DNA from 3 places in the Bradyrhizobium sp. 155 genome. Region 1 is predicted to be linked to each of the others. Evidence: predicted binding sites of a transcription regulator. Region 1 holds the regulator's gene; each other region holds the start of a gene.
What was found. The regulator HrcA, encoded in region 1, represses chaperone genes, less so after heat shock. The targets are predictions, from matches to a motif close to GTTAGCACTCNCNNNNNGNGAGTGCTAAC.
Positions count from the first base shown of each region.

Region 2: a site for HrcA is predicted at 1,654-1,682, ahead of IVA93_RS13950 (co-chaperone GroES). Genes of this name have one in related genera too.
Region 3: a site for HrcA is predicted at 1,810-1,838, ahead of IVA93_RS04790 (co-chaperone GroES). Genes of this name have one in related genera too.

Region 1 covers NZ_CP064704.1:7,820,465-7,823,738, reverse strand. The annotation lists gene rdgB (RdgB/HAM1 family non-canonical purine NTP pyrophosphatase) at 1-484, opposite strand, end outside; gene rph (ribonuclease PH) at 496-1,209, opposite strand; gene hrcA (heat-inducible transcriptional repressor HrcA) at 1,391-2,479, shown strand; gene grpE (nucleotide exchange factor GrpE) at 2,576-3,193, shown strand.
Region 2 covers NZ_CP064704.1:2,883,329-2,886,602, forward strand. The annotation lists gene groL (chaperonin GroEL) at 1-1,252, opposite strand, end outside; gene IVA93_RS13950 (co-chaperone GroES) at 1,297-1,611, opposite strand; gene IVA93_RS13955 (usg protein) at 1,986-2,273, shown strand; gene IVA93_RS13960 (cupin domain-containing protein) at 2,423-2,962, shown strand; gene IVA93_RS13965 (O-linked N-acetylglucosamine transferase, SPINDLY family protein) at 2,975-3,274, opposite strand, start outside.
Region 3 covers NZ_CP064704.1:993,637-996,910, reverse strand. The annotation lists gene IVA93_RS04800 (protein phosphatase CheZ) at 64-843, shown strand; gene IVA93_RS04795 (hypothetical protein) at 1,093-1,614, opposite strand; gene IVA93_RS04790 (co-chaperone GroES) at 1,928-2,224, shown strand; gene groL (chaperonin GroEL) at 2,367-3,274, shown strand, end outside.

The DNA of each region.
Region 1 (3,274 bases):
AGCCGAAGCCGGCGGTGCCGCGCGGCGGCCACACCAGCGTGCCGTCGACGCGCCCCTCGACCTCTTCGAGATGATCGTCGGGCCATGCAACGCAGAGCGCGGAAACGAAGTGCGCCTTGCGTTTGGCCGGCGTGGTCGCGCCGCGCTCCTGCAACAGACGCTCGATCTGCGCCATCGCTGCGGCAAAATCCTTGTTCGGGCCGGCCCAGCGCGCCGAGTAGATGCCGGGCGCGCCGTCGAGCGCGTCGACCACGATGCCGGAATCATCGGCGAAAGACGGCAGCTTCGTTGCCTGCGCCGCCGCGATCGCCTTGATCGCGGCATTGCTGCGGAAATCGTTTCCGGTTTCTTCCGGCTCGGGAAGGCCGAGCTCGCCGGCCGACACTGCTTCGATGCCGTAAGGCGCGAGTAGCTCCTTCATCTCGGCGAGCTTGCCGGGATTATGGGTCGCGATAACCAGCTTTCCGGTGATTCGGCGGTGCATCGGGCTATTGACTACGCTACCGCCAGTTTCTGCAAGTCCACGAGACGCGCGACGCCCTTGCGCGCCAGCGCCATCAACGCCAGGAACTCGGCTTCCGTGAATGGCTCGCGTTCCGCGGTGCCCTGGACCTCGATGATGCGGCCATCGCCGGTCATGACGAAATTGGCGTCGGTGTCGGCTTCGGAGTCCTCGGCATAGTCGAGGTCGAGCACGGGCGTGCCCTTGTAGATGCCGCAGGAGATCGCGGCGACGTTGTCGCGCAACACATTGGCCTTGACCATGTTGCGCGCCTTCATCCAGCTGACGCAATCGGCGAGCGCGACCCAGGCACCGGTGATCGAGGCGGTGCGGGTGCCGCCGTCGGCCTGGAGCACGTCGCAATCGACCGTGATCTGGCGCTCACCGAGCGCTTCGAGATTGATGATGGTGCGAAGCGAGCGGCCGATCAGGCGCTGGATTTCGACGGTGCGGCCGCTCTGCTTTCCGGCGGAGGCCTCGCGGCGGGTGCGTTCCGAGGTCGCGCGCGGCAGCATGCCGTATTCGGCGGTGACCCAGCCGCGGCCCTGGCCCTTCAGCCATGGCGGCAGGCGGTCTTCCAGCGTGGCGGTGACCAGCACGTGGGTGTCGCCGAATTTCACCAGGCACGAGCCTTCCGCATATTTGACCACGCCGCGCTCCAGCGTCACGGGGCGCAATTCGTCGGGCGCACGGCGGCTTGGCCGCATGGGAAATCCTCCAAAACTCTCAAAAAAGTGCTGTTGGCGGTGCTTGTAGGGGGGGTGAGGGTGGGCGGCAAGGGGGAAGATCGAGGCCTTCTTCACCCCCGATTTCCAATCCGCCAACGCCACGCTTGTCAGAAGCATCCGGGATAGACAAATTACCTGTGTCTTAGAGGAGTTACCGTCTGTGGCCCATCACGATCCGATCCATCTGATCGCGCCGCGCGCGGGCCTCGCCCAGCTCAACGAGCGTTCCCGCGACATCTTTCGTCAAATCGTCGAAAGCTATCTCGCGACCGGGGAGCCGGTGGGCTCGCGCAATATTTCGCGCCTGATTGCCATGCCGCTTTCGCCGGCCTCGGTCCGCAACGTCATGGCCGATCTGGAACAGCTTGGCCTAATCTACGCCCCGCACACCTCCGCCGGCCGATTGCCGACGGAACTTGGCCTGCGGTTCTTCGTCGATGCCCTGATGCAGGTCGGCGACCTCAATGACAGTGAACGGCAGGCGATCCAGAGCCAGTTGACCTCCGTCGGCCACGCGCAATCGGTGGAGGCTGCGCTCGAGGAGGCATTGACGCGGCTCTCCGGCCTGACCCGCGCCGCCGCCGTCGTGCTGACGCCGAAATCCAATGCGCGGCTGAAACATATCGAATTCGTCCGCTTGGAACCGGAAAAGGCATTGGTGATCCTGGTCGGCGAGGACGGGCAGGTCGAAAATCGCGTGTTGACGCTGCCGCCGGGAGTTCCATCCTCGGCGTTGACCGAAGCCGGCAACTTCCTCAATGCCCGCATTCGGGGCCGGACCCTGGCCGAGGCGCGGCTGGAGCTCGAGACCGCGCTCGGAGAGGCGCGCACCGAGCTCGATCAGCTGACGCACAAGGTGATCTCGGCCGGCATCGCCAGCTGGTCCGGCGGCGAGAACGAGGATCGTCAGCTCATCGTCCGCGGCCACGCCAATCTGCTCGAGGATTTGCATGCGCTGGAGGATCTCGAGCGCGTTCGCCTGCTGTTCGACGATCTCGAGACCAAGCGCGGCGTGATCGACCTGCTCGGCCGGGCCGAAACCGCGGAAGGCGTGCGGATCTTCATCGGCAGTGAGAACAAGCTGTTCTCGCTGTCGGGTTCGTCCACCATCATCTCGCCCTATCGGGACGCCGCCGGCCATATCGTCGGCGTTTTGGGCGTGATCGGGCCGACGCGGCTGAATTATGCCCGCGTGATCCCCACCGTGGACTACGCTGCCCGCATCGTCAGCCGGCTCTTGGGGGGCTGACCGGCGGCCGGGCCGATCACGGGCGCTTGATTTTCGCCGCCCGAAGCACGATATCCGGGCCAGAAACCCCCTGAGACGAATGCGAAAAGAGAGCCGATGACCGATCGAGACCGGCAACCCGAAGACACGAGTGCTGCGGCCGGCGAGCCCGTGGTGTCAAAACCCTACATCATGCCCGACGATCCCGAGCCCGGCTCCGTCGAGCTTCTGCAGAAGGAAGTCGCCGAGGCGCGCGACCGCATGCTGCGGACGCTGGCCGAAATGGAGAATTTGCGCAAGCGGACCACCAAGGAGGTCGCGGATGCCCGCCTCTACGGCATCACCGGCTTTGCCCGCGACGTGCTCGACATCGCCGACAACCTGCAGCGCGCGCTCGATGCCGTTCCGGCCGAAGCCCGTGCGGCGGCCGATGCAGGCCTCGCCTCGCTGATCGAGGGCGTCGAGCTGACTGAGCGCTCGCTGCTCAGCGCGCTGGAAAAACACGGCGTGAAGAAGTTCGACCCCTCGGGCCAGAAGTTCGACCCGAACTTCCAGCAGGCGATGTTCGAGGTGCCCGATGCGTCGGTGCCCGCAGGCACGGTCGTGCAGGTCATGCAGGCCGGCTACACCATCGGCGAGCGCGTGCTGCGTCCCGCCTTGGTCGGTGTCGCCAAGGGCGGCGCCAAGGTTGCGCCCGCTGCCAACAGCAACGAGCCGAACGGCGCGGCCAACTAAGTCGATCCTCATGGCGAGGAGGCGCGTCAGCGCCGTCTCGAACCATGCAGGCCGCGCTGCTGCAGCGCGGCCTTCATCCTT
Region 2 (3,274 bases), 2.9 Mb from region 1:
CGACGCCGCCGCCCGGGACGATGCCTTCCTCGACCGCGGCGCGGGTCGCATGCATCGCGTCATCAACGCGATCCTTGCGCTCCTTCACCTCGACCTCGGTCGCGCCGCCGACGCGGATCACCGCGACGCCGCCTGCGAGCTTGGCAAGACGCTCCTGGAGCTTCTCACGGTCGTAGTCCGAGGTGGTTTCCTCGATCTGCGCCTTGATCTGCGACACGCGCGCTTCGATGTCGGCCTTCTTGCCGGCGCCGTTGACGATCGTGGTGTTCTCCTTGTCGATCATCACCTTCTTGGCGCGACCGAGCATGTTGAGCGTGACGTTCTCGAGCTTGATGCCGAGATCTTCCGAGATCGCCTGGCCACCGGTCAGGATCGCGATGTCCTGCAGCATGGCCTTGCGGCGATCGCCGAAGCCCGGAGCCTTGACGGCCGCGACCTTCAGGCCGCCACGGAGACGGTTCACGACCAGGGTGGCAAGCGCTTCGCCTTCGACGTCCTCGGCGACGATGACCAGCGGCTTGCCGGTCTGCACCACGGCCTCGAGCAGCGGCAGCAGCTCGTTCAGCGAGGAGAGCTTCTTCTCGTTGATGAGGATGTAGGCGTCGTCCATCTCAACGCGCATCTTGTCGGCGTTGGTGACGAAGTAGGGCGAGATGTAGCCGCGGTCGAACTGCATGCCCTCGACGACGTCGAGCTCGGTCTCGAGCGACTTGGCTTCCTCGACGGTGATGACACCCTCGTTGCCGACCTTCTTCATGGCGTCGGCGAGGAACTTGCCGATCTCCGCGTCGCCGTTGGCCGAGATGGTGCCGACCTGGGCGATCTCGTCGTTCGAGGTCACCTTCTTGGAGTTCTTGACGAGGTCCGCAACGACGGCTTCGACCGCGAGATCGATACCGCGCTTCAGATCCATCGGGTTCATGCCGGCGGCAACCGACTTGGCGCCTTCGCGCACGATCGCCTGGGCCAGCACGGTCGCGGTGGTGGTGCCGTCGCCGGCCGCGTCAGCAGACTTGGAGGCGACTTCGCGCACCATCTGCGCGCCCATGTTCTCGAACTTGTCCTCGAGCTCGATCTCCTTGGCGACGGTGACGCCGTCCTTGGTGATGCGGGGAGCGCCGAACGACTTGTCGAGCACGACGTTGCGGCCCTTCGGACCGAGCGTGACCTTCACCGCGTTGGCGAGAATGTCGACGCCGCGAAGCATCTTGTCGCGCGCATCGACCGAGAATTTGACTTCTTTAGCTGCCATCTGGATTTTTTCCTTAGGTGTTTAACTGGATAAGAGAGGGGCTCTTAGGCCGCCTTCTTCTTGGAAGCGGGGACGTCGAGGACGCCCATGATGTCGCTTTCCTTCATGATCAGCAGGTCGACATTGTCGATCTTGACCTCGGTGCCGGACCACTTACCGAACAGCACGCGGTCGCCGACCTTCAGGTCGATCGGGATCAGCTTGCCAGCTTCGTCGCGGCCACCCGGGCCGACGGCGACGATCTCGCCCTGCGAGGGCTTTTCCTTCGCCGTGTCGGGAATGATGATGCCGCCAGCGGTCTTCTCTTCTGCGTCGATGCGCTTGACCACGACGCGGTCGTGAAGCGGACGGAAATTCATGCAGTTCTCCTAAGCTTTTGCACGATTTGGGAATTTTCGGTTGTTAGCAGTCTGCGCCAGCGAGTGCTAGCACAGGCACAGCTGAGATAAGGCAGGATTTGGGCGGGAGCAAGGGCTTGTAGCAGAAAAATAGCACTCGGAGACGCCGCCTGCCAAAATCTCTTTCCATCGTTAATCGCGCTCTTCGCCCGTAGTAGCACGGAGCCACATCTGCTGCTAACGCGTTGAATTTCAACAGCTTGTTAAACTTTTAGGCTTGAGATGGATTGTCAGTTTGCGTCACATTTCTCTCATGTGAGCGCATCAGCAGCGGGTGGCTCTTAAGGCGCACCGGAAAGCCACCCCTTGAATGCGCTCCTGCAAAGGAGGTTGGCATGGGCTTGCGGAGTGGAGCCGTTTCGGACGATTTCCGGAAACAGCTGCTGGGTTACGGAATGACGACGGCGCAAATTCTCTATCGGATGCCGGATCATCCCTCGCTGCTCCAGACTTACGTCTGGCAGGACTACGACATGTTTCCGAAATTTCCGGCGCTGAAGGATTTTCTGGCGTTCTGGCAGGAAAAGCTCGACGGACCGCTTCACTCGGTGACAGTGGCGCATTCCAAGCTGATCAAGCCCGCCGAGCTGCGCGCGGTGGACGGCGTATTCCGGCTGCATTGAAGGGCGGAGCTGTAGGGTGGGTTAGCGTCAGTGTAGCCCCCCATGCTTCAACGCTTGCGCAAAGAAGTGGTGGGTACGTTAGCGCTAACCCACCCTGCGATTTCGCATTCTGTGCTAGCCTCTCCCCATAACAACAGGGGAGGCCGCCCATGGCCAAGAAAGCAAAATCGCGCAGCGCATCGCAAGCCGCGGTGAAGAAGCGTAGCGGGGCCAAACCCGCAGCACGATCCACGGCGCGCACGGCGGTGAAGGCAAAAGCCCCCACGACAACGGCAAAGTCATCCGTCAAGAAACCGGCGCGGCCCAAGCAGCGCATTGCGATCAGCCATCACCGCGAGGAAGACTTCAAAGCCGACGGTCTGCGTACCTACGCGAAATATCGCGACCTCGGCATCGCCGCCGCCAGCCATGGCCTCGCGCAGGCGCACGTGATCCGGCTGCAAGGCCCCTGCAATCCGGACGAAGTGTCGAAGCTGCACTTTCACGACGTCGAATTCCAGATGGTCTACGTGCTCAAGGGCTGGGTGAAGACCTATATGGACGGAGAGGGCGAGACGCTGATGAAAGAAGGTAGCGCCTGGACCCAGCCGCCGAAGATCAAGCACATGATCCTGGACTATTCGGACGACGTCGAGCTGCTGGAGGTGATCCTGCCGGCGGAGTTCAGGACTGTGGAGTTGAAGGCGTAGGCGAGGCGGAGATCAGCCGCCGTCGTTGCAATAGCGTTTCCACATCGCGCGATAGGCATCGTCCACCGCTTGCACGTATGAGATTGGGTTGCCGGCGGCGGCAGCCCTGATCTGTCCGGGCAGTTCGCCGCGCAACTTATCGAGCTCGCCGATCTGCAACCCACGGCTCGCTGCGATTTCGACATAGGCCTCATCGCTGTCCGCGACCCACTCCGGCAGGCCCAGCGCGGTGAGGATCGAGCCGGCAGCACGGCTCGGCAGGCTGTGACCGAGCTTCGCCACCACCGGCACGCCCATCTGCAAGGCTTCCCA
Region 3 (3,274 bases), 1.0 Mb from region 1:
TGAACTTCGTGTTAAATCGCTTCTGCCTACAAAGACGCGTGAGTGAGGTGGGGGGAGTTCTTGATGGCTATTCACCGCAAACGTTTTCGTGTCGAGGAGGCTATTGTCGGCGAGATGCCCAGCCCCGAAATGATTGAGGAGGCTGCGCCGATGCATAGCGAGATCATGGCCGAGTTGCGTGCGATCCGCACGCAGATGGCGAAGGGCACCGCGCCGTTGTCCGGCAGCGCCGCCATGGCGGCGATCGACGCCTCCACCGCCCACGAGCTCTCGGAAGCCCGTACCATGCTCGATACTTACCGAGCGCAGATCGAGCAGTGCGAGAAGCTGAAGGTCGAGCTCGACCTCATCCACGACGCCATCGACCGCACCAAGCGCGAGATCGCGACACTGCATGGCAAGAGCTTCGACGGCGGCGAAATGGCCAAGGTCAATGGCGAGCTCGGCGCGGTCGTCGGCGGTACCGAACAGGCGACCCAGCAGATCCTCGAAGCCGCCGAGTCGATCGACCAGGCGGCCAGCGCGATGGCCAAGGTGCAATCGGCCGATCAGCAGAAGCGGCTCGCCGACGATATCCAGGAACGCGTCATCTCGATCTTCGAAGCCTGCAACTTCCAGGACCTGACTGGTCAGCGCATCAGCAAGGTCATGAGCACGATGAAGTTCATCGAGCAGCACATCAATTCCATGATGGAAATCTGGGGCGGCGTCGACGCGATCAAGTCCCACGTCGTGCCGCAGGTCGACACCCGCAGCGATGACGACAAGCTTCTCAACGGCCCGAAGCTCGCAGGCGACGTCGGCCACGCCTCGCAGGACGACATCGACGCGCTGTTCGACTGAACGGACGCGACGCTCTGAATAACGAAACGCCGGCGCAAGCCGGCGTTTTTTTGTTGTCTATCGTCCCCCGCTGTCATCGTCCGCGCAGGCGGACGATCCAGTATTCCAGAGACGGCAATGATTGAGCCGAGAAGCCGCGGCGTACTGGATGTCCGCCTGCCGCCTACGCTAAAGCTTCGGCGCCCCTGGACCTCAACCCCGGCGAAGCCTTGGCGTAGCCGGGTCGCGGGGCATGACGAAGGATAGAGACTACGCCCTCGGCGCGCAGCGGACGTAGACCATGTTGCCGTAGCGGGTGGCGGCGTCCTTGTCGATGAAGCGGGTGATGAGGACGCGGCCGTCGAAGGAGACGATCTCGCGGTCCTGGTCGCCGGGCGTCGGACCTGCCGGCCCGATATAGTTCTTGCCGCTCGGCGAGCCCTTCAGGCGCAGCTCCTGCGGTGTTGCCTGGTCGGCCAGATGCATGATCACGCCGCCGGAGGAGCCGGCCGTGATCACGTAAGGATTTTTGCATTGGGCCCGGGCGGCAGCCTCGGTGCGGGCGCGGTCGGCCGGGTTCTGGAACGAGGCCAGGCCCCAGCGCCCGACGATCTCGTCGGCGCGGATCGACGCGGGCATTTCCGGACCGGTGCCGGGCTCGGCCTCGGGGGGCGGTGAGGACGAAGAAAAGGACGGCAGGCTCATGCCGCCGCCGCAGGCACCAAGCAGCAGCGCCAGGCAAGAAGCCGCCGCCAGATTGGCGACCGTGCGCGCGTGAGCTGAACTGATCATGGCATTCCCCCGGACAAAACCATGGCCGCACCCCTTACGCAGCCAAGCGCAAAACCGCTGCCGGAGCAATGACGTCCTTTAATACGCCGGCACCCCGAACAAGTTTCCAATGTCACCATCCTATATCCGTCTCACCAATCGCTTAACCACCTTTGCTTGACAGGATCGCGGCCAAGCCATATTCCCGGGCGCACCATTAGCACTCTGAAAGATGGATTGCTAACGCGCGCCGATCGATCCTCGGGAAGGGTGGACGGAAGCGCCGCCCGCCCACTTCCTCTCCTTCCGAAGCGAGCCTCCAAAGGGAAACGTCATGACTAAATCCAAATTTCGTCCGCTGCATGACCGTGTCGTGGTCAAACGTATCGACGCCGAGTCAAAGACCAAGGGCGGCATCATCATTCCGGACACGGCCAAGGAAAAGCCGTCCCAGGGCGAAGTCGTCGCCGTCGGCCCCGGTGGTCGCGACGAGGCCGGCAAGCTGATCCCGATCGACCTCAAGGTCGGCGACCGTGTGCTGTTTGGCAAGTGGTCGGGCACCGAGGTCAAGATCGACAACGATGAGCTCCTGATCATGAAGGAGTCGGACATTATGGGCGTGATGGCCTAAGGCCAGACGCCTGAACGGCCGCTGAATGCATGCCCGGGTCACTCGATCCGGGCATGCATCATTCCGCCGGGTTCGATCGCGGACCCCGGAATGAGGCGACCCAATTAGCAAGACACATCACGAAGAAGAGGAATTGCAGACCATGGCTGCCAAAGACGTCAAGTTTTCCGGAGACGCGCGCGAACGCATGCTGCGCGGCGTCGATATTCTCGCCAACGCCGTCAAGGTGACGCTCGGCCCGAAAGGCCGCAACGTGCTCATCGAGAAGTCGTTCGGCGCGCCCCGCATCACCAAGGACGGCGTCACCGTCGCCAAGGAGATCGAGCTCGAGGACAAGTTCGAGAACATGGGCGCCCAGATGGTGCGTGAGGTCGCCTCCAAGACCAACGACCTCGCCGGCGACGGCACCACCACCGCGACCGTGCTGGCCCAGTCCATCGTCCGCGAAGGCGCCAAGTCGGTTGCCGCCGGCATGAACCCGATGGACCTCAAGCGCGGCATCGACATCGCGGTCGCGGCCGTCGTCAAGGACATCGAGAAGCGCGCCAAGCCGGTCGCCGCCTCCTCCGAGGTCGCCCAGGTCGGCACCATTTCGGCCAACGGCGATGCCGCCATCGGCAAGATGATCGCGCAGGCGATGCAGAAGGTCGGCAACGAGGGCGTCATCACCGTCGAGGAGAACAAGTCACTCGACACCGAGGTGGACATCGTCGAGGGCATGAAGTTCGACCGCGGCTATCTCAGCCCCTACTTCGTCACCAACCCCGAGAAGATGACGGCCGAGCTCGAGGACGCTTACATCCTCCTGCACGAGAAGAAGCTGTCCGGCCTGCAGGCCATGCTGCCCGTGCTGGAAGCCGTGGTGCAGTCGGGCAAGCCGCTCGTCATCATCGCCGAGGACGTCGAGGGCGAGGCGCTGGCCACCCTGGTCGTCAACCGCCTCCGTGGCGGCCTGAAGGTCGCCGCCGTCAAGGCGCCGGGCTTCGGCGACCGCCGCAAGGCCATGCTCGAGGACCTCGCGATCCTCACCGGCGGCCAGCTGATCTCCGA